2 regions of the Paenibacillus sp. FSL R7-0026 genome follow, and region 2 is predicted to be linked to the other one. Evidence: riboswitches for the same ligand, from Rfam matches in the RefSeq annotation. Region 2 holds a riboswitch; the other holds the start of a gene.
The links. A riboswitch is a leader RNA that binds a small molecule or an ion and turns the genes downstream of it on or off. The one in region 2 is predicted to bind cyclic di-AMP.
Positions count from the first base shown of each region.

Region 1: another riboswitch for cyclic di-AMP. It lies ahead of MKY44_RS08950 (C40 family peptidase); the one in region 2 lies ahead of MKY44_RS00150 (3D domain-containing protein).

Region 1 covers NZ_JBBORG010000001.1:1,928,272-1,931,400, forward strand. Annotated here, with positions in the region: gene MKY44_RS08940 (hypothetical protein) at 1-189, shown strand, start outside; gene MKY44_RS08945 (carboxymuconolactone decarboxylase family protein) at 332-661, shown strand; gene MKY44_RS08950 (C40 family peptidase) at 735-1,199, opposite strand; cyclic di-AMP (ydaO/yuaA leader) riboswitch at 1,205-1,336, opposite strand; gene pelA (pectate lyase) at 1,756-2,718, shown strand; tRNA gene MKY44_RS08960 (tRNA-Leu) at 2,895-2,978, shown strand; gene MKY44_RS08965 (carbohydrate-binding protein) at 3,122-3,129, opposite strand, start outside.
Region 2 covers NZ_JBBORG010000001.1:32,402-35,530, forward strand. Annotated here, with positions in the region: gene MKY44_RS00145 (TatD family hydrolase) at 1-426, shown strand, start outside; cyclic di-AMP (ydaO/yuaA leader) riboswitch at 668-921, shown strand; gene MKY44_RS00150 (3D domain-containing protein) at 1,195-2,379, shown strand; gene rnmV (ribonuclease M5) at 2,535-3,080, shown strand; gene rsmA (16S rRNA (adenine(1518)-N(6)/adenine(1519)-N(6))-dimethyltransferase RsmA) at 3,085-3,129, shown strand, end outside.

The sequences.
Region 1 (3,129 bases), 1.9 Mb from region 2:
CGTCTGTCAGGTGAGAAAGTAAGAGTCGTTCGGGACGAGCTGGAATCGAACGATGTAACGGGAATTGTGGTTGCCTGGGATGGCGAGCAGGTACTTATCCGTCGTCAGAATCGACGTGTCGTTAAGCTGGATCGAGGTTACCGCTATCAGCTGTTCAGCGAGCCGCGCCAGAGTCCACTTAGTGAGTAACAGCTTATAATTATGGCAGAGCCATGAGAGTTAAATGTTTGGAATTACCATGATTTCTTGGCATAATTGACTCACTCGGGAGAGAAGATAGGTACAGTGAGGGAAGATCTGTAACTATAGCCGAGAGGGTGTGCTACAAGCCATGACATTGATGAATGATAAAGTTCATGCCTACAAGGATCAGATTGGAGCATTAAGCGATGTACTGCCAGGTGTGGTGAAGTCGTATCATGAGTTTACCGGAGAATGTTTCCAACCTGGCGTGATTGATGCAAAGACAAAACAGCTAATTGCACTTGGCATTGGATTATTCGCCAACAATGAAGTATGTACCTTCTACCATGTAGAAGAAGCCCGTGCCAAGGGAGCAACAGATCAGGAGATTATGGAGACCGTTGCGGTGGCCGGAGCTGTTGGAGGAGGACATGCCCTGTCTCAGGGTGCGATGCGAGTGCAGAAGGCGCTGCATTAGTAAGCAATGCAACATACATTTTTAAGTACAAAAAAGGCATCCGGTTAATAACCGATGCCTTTTTGTATGTGAATTACATTTTACCTAACATTTTATCATACATAAACTGTCCAGTTACCCGACGTGCTGTTACATAGCGGTCATTGAAGTATGGATTCGATAACTTCGTGATGCTTACACCTTTACTGCTGGAGGCATGAGCGAATTGTCCGCCGCCAATATATACACCTGTATGTGAAATGCCTTTGCCTGTTGTATTAAAGAACACCAGATCACCTGTCCGAACATTGCTCTTGGATACAGGCGTACCTGTTTTGGCTTGCTGCTGAGAAGTACGTGGCAATTCAATGCTGTATTTGTTGAAAAGATATCTCATAAAACCAGAACAGTCGAAGCCGGCTACAGTCGTGCCACCCCATTTGTAAGGAATACCTGTCATGTTGTTCACTACGGAGTTGATACTGCTTGCCTCTGTGCTTGTTGCCCCGGATGTAAATAATACAGCTGCTCCAAAAATGGAGATAATCAGTTTTTTCAAAATCAATGTTCTCCCTTCGATGCCTACGGAGTTAGCTAAGGGTTCGGTAGAAGGTTCCCTATATTTCCTATGTATAAGAATAATTCACCCAAATTGGTTCCCCCGTTTTCAAACATGAAACTCGGCAATGAATAATTAAGTTTTTGTAACTATTTGAAACTATATTGCATAAATGCGTAATTGTCAAACCCATTTAAACCCTTTCTTAATACCTCAATGTTAGCGGAATTAAGGTTTTTATATGAAAAAAGGGATCAAGTTTGGGTATCATTCATGACAAAAACGTCATTATTGATTCGTTTAAGACGAATTTGGATAAATAGATAGGTTTATCATGAGTTAAAAGAACTATTCCGTTATGTAGAATTATAGAGATTATATTCATTAAGTTGCATATATTGACAAAAATCGATTTTTTGCATATTATCTGATTATCCAATCCACATATTGGATTTAAAATGATTTTATTATGCGATAAATACAAATAAAGGAGGTTTAGGGACGCGTATCATAGATAAAGTAGAAGTGGAAGATTTATAAAAACGAACATAGGAGAGTGTTACATTTGAAAGCGAAGAAATTAGTTACTTTTGTCCTGGCATGTACGATGGTGTTCTCAGCAGTTGGAATGGCAGTTCTTCCTGTAGGGACGGTATCTGCTGCGGATGCATCAGGTACAACAGCGAGTATTTCTGATATTTTGAAGAACCAGCTGCCGGATGGAGGTTGGAGAAAAGATTATAAACAGACAAGTGGGGAGTGGGCAAAGTCCACGATAGACAACAAGGCTACATACTTAGAAATTAGAAGATTGGCGAAGGAATTTAAAAAGACGAATGATCCGCGTTACTCCACAGCTGCAATCAAAGGAATTAACTTTTTGATCAATATGCAGTATTCAAATGGCGGATGGCCACAGGTCTATCAAAGCTCCGGATATCACAAGCATATTACCTACAATGATGATGCCATGATTAATGTAATGATCATGCTCGATGAAGTAGCAGCACGCAAAGGTGATTTCTCGTTTATTGATAGTACACTTGCTAATCGCAGTAAAAATTCAGTTGCCAAAGGTGTGGAGGCGATTCTGAATACACAAGTCGTTTCAGGCGGTAAGCTGACAGGATGGGGACAACAACATGATTCCAGTTCCCTTAAACCAGCGAGCGCAAGAATCTACGAAGTGCCATCGCTGACAGCTGGAGAGAGTGTAACGATTGTTAAATTCCTGAAAACCAGACCTGCTAACGCTAAAATTACCGCATCTATTAAAGGAGCGGAGGCTTGGTTTAACAAGGTAAAAATTACGGGTTACAAGTATGAAAGAGCTAATGGAGATAGTAAAATTATCGCTGATTCCAAAGCTGCACCAATTTGGGCACGCTTCTATGAGATAGGAACGGACAAACCAATCTTTATTGGTCGTGACGGGGTAGTTAAATACAAATTAAGTGATATTGATAAAGAAAGAAGAGGTGGTTATGCATGGTATGGTAACTGGCCTTCCAAGCTGTAATTTGAAGTATGCTTCCGTTTTAATGAACCAAACTATTAGCAGCAGTTAAAGGTAGAGCCCGAATCGACACGGACGTCTGGTTCGGGCTTTATTGTTATTATTTTCAGTGTTGACATGATAGATTCCGCATGATATATTATTTCTTGTCGCCGATATTGATGACGGAGATACAATATGCGGTCGTGGCGGAATTGGCAGACGCGCACGGTTCAGGTCCGTGTGGGCTAACCCCCGTGGAGGTTCGAGTCCTCTCGACCGCATCTAAAAAAAGACTCCTTAAGCTAACACTTAAGGAGTCTTTTTTTGCATTTTTTGATATAACACTAACACTAGATTTAGTATCCAAGAGGTTAGTGCTTAGCTGCATGTACAGCAAATGTCTTCCATCAGCCATACGGAACGTTTATTGTG
Region 2 (3,129 bases):
ATTGCTTTGGCGCGTGAAGTGAACATGCCAATTGTCATCCATAATCGGGATGCACATGAGGATATCATAAGAATTTTGCGTGAAGAGAAGGCTGGCGAAGTTGGTGGTGTGATGCACTCGTTCTCGGGCAGCTGGGAAACAGCAAAAAGTTGTCTCGATATGGGCTTCCATCTCTCTTTCGGAGGACCGATCACATTCAAAAATGCAAAGCAGCCCAAAGAGGTGCTGGAGAAGGTTCCTATGGACCGATTTTTCATTGAAACAGATGCTCCATATTTGACACCTCACCCTTATCGTGGGAAGCGAAATGAGACAGCGCATGTACGTCTGGTTGCAGAGGCAGCTGCGGAAATTAAAGGCATTTCGGTGGAGGAAATTGCTGCAATAACAACCAAAAATGCCATGGAACGATTTGGGATTCGTTAAAAAAACGAGCAAATGAGGTGAAAAAGGCAGGTAAGCGGAGGTAATTTGCCCTTTGATCCAAATAAATCAAGAATATTACAATATTTTAACCAAATATTCAGAAAAACGTACTTGATCAACGCTTTACAACATGCATCAAAACAGGATATCATCTTTTCAGTGAATTGTTGTGCGGAAAATTGGACAGATGTTCGGGGGATGAACAAAGGGACACTTTCCGATGAAACAACATTACTTTCATGAATCAGTCTCGCTGAGTCTCCGTTATCGGAGAGCGGGGGAACCAATAGGGCTTAAACATCGGTGTATTTGGCCGATGCGCAACGTTCGCTGACCCAAAAGCAGCGAAGGGAACTGCGAAGCCGTATTTGATTTCTTCTTTGGGTCTCGGGGTGAATTCAAGGGCGTCCGCCATGAGCGGGTGACCCAAGATAGGGCGGCTCTCTTTCGCCCGAACCCGACAGCTAACCTCGCAAGCGGAAAAAGAGAGGCAACCTCGTGCATGAATTTCCGATATTCAAAATCATTCGGAAGCCACGAAAGAGTTCCTCTTACACTCTTTCTTTGGCTTTTTTGTTTTTGAATAAAAGAAATATTGTCATCATACGGTAGGTATTCAGGAGGATGACATCATGTTGCGAAGATTGATTCATGGTGCAGAACCGGATTATGTTGGTCCGATCTGTGTTCTGTAGAAAATTTGGTATAGTCACGTCAAAGACATCATGCATTACTTTAGACGGCGAGGCTATGAAGGAGGACGGAGAAGTGGGCACATTCCAACCAGAAGAGACCCATGAGTCACGATCATCCAGTAAGTCTTTCGCGTTGCGGTGGAAGCATGAGAACATGCGTCAAATGGCATTGATCGCGATTTTCTCAATTGCGCTTACAATCATGATCTTGTTAGTCGTTTACGGTCAGGCCGGGAAACAAATTTCACTGGTTATTGATGGCAAAGCTCAGGTGGTAGAGACTCGTACAGGAATGCTTCAGGAAATGCTGGAGGAGCAGTCGATCACAGTCAGCCCTCACGATAAGGTATCCATGTCCATGAATGGGGCGATTACAGATGGAGACCGAATCGTTATTGAGCGGGCCGTTCCAGTTAACATTACGGCAGACGGAGACACCAAGACTCTGTATACAACCGATTCATCGGTAGAAGATGCAATTCAAAAATCAGGTATTCAAGTTGAAAGTAATGATAAAGTGTATCCGGCGCTTGGAACTGCGATCAAAGCGGAGATGAAGATCCGTGTAGTGCGCGTAACAAAGCGTACAGTGGAAGTAGAGCAACCGATCGCTTACAAAGTCATTAAAACGGCTGACCCTAGCTTGTACAAAGGGGATAACCGTGTCGTTGTGAACGGCAAAGAAGGCACAATTGTGCAGCATATCGAAAAGGTATTTCAGGATGGAGAATTGGTCTCCAAAAAAATGGTCGGCAAATCTGTCGCGAATAATCGTGTAGATAAAGTGATCGCTGTTGGCACCAAAGCAAAACCGGTCGTGAAAGAACCTGAGATTCAGACCGTATCGGCTCAAACGTCAACAACCAAAAAGGCTACAACAACGAACTCGAAGAAAACATCTGCCTCGGGCAGCAAAGTGATTACCGTATCCGGGACTTCTTTTAAATACTCCAAAGTACTTAAAAATGTATCCATGACTGCCTACTCTTCCGAAGAGCCTGGCATTGGAACTAAAACAGCTTCCGGTACTCGTGTAACGGAAGGGCGCACCATTGCGGTTGATCCCAAAGTCATTCCAATTGGCTGGTGGGTATATATCGAAGGTCTGGGATTCCGTCGTGCGGAAGATACAGGCGGTGCCATTAAAGGCAACAAAATTGATGTATATTATGACAGTGTGAAGCATGCCCTGAATTTTGGACGTAAGAAAGGCAAGACGGTCTACGTGATCGGTCCGGTGAAGCCGGAAGCGAACTAAAATCGTTTTACTTTGAAATGGGAATGCTATAAAATAGTTGCATGAATGATTCATGCGGAATATGCGGCGGAGGAGTCTGAATTTAGTCTCCCCCGCCGTTTGGCAGAGAAGAGGATATTCCTCTTCTTTTTGCGTTAGAAAGGAAGAAATGGAACATGATAAAAGAAGTCATTGTGGTGGAAGGCCGTGACGATACGGTAGCTATCCGTCGGGCCGTGGAAGCCGATACCATAGAAACAGGTGGATCAGCCATCAACCAACGCATTCTGAAGCGGATTGCGCTTGCTCAAGAGAGACGGGGAGTCATTGTACTGACAGATCCGGATCATGCTGGCGAACGCATTCGAAAAATTATTGCGAATAAGGTGCCAGGCTGCAAACATGCCTTTATTCCGGAAGCCGATGCAACGCGCAAAGGGGACATTGGGGTGGAGAATGCCTCACCGGAGGCGATCCGTCATGCTCTGGCGCGCGTACATACTTCATACGAAGGTGCTCCGAGCCTGATCGATTGGGAGGACCTGATCGCGGCAGGACTTATCGTGCATCCGCAGGCAGCTGCACGTCGCATGGAGATGGGCAATCTGCTGGGCATCGGTTATTGTAACGGGAAGCAGTTCCACAAACGTCTCAGTGTATTTCAGATTACACGGGAAGAGTTCTCTACAGCATTAGCGCAAATTGAACGTGAAGGATTGTGAGCATATGAAGGACATGGAAGAGAAGATAGAAATTGCAACGCCCAAGCGA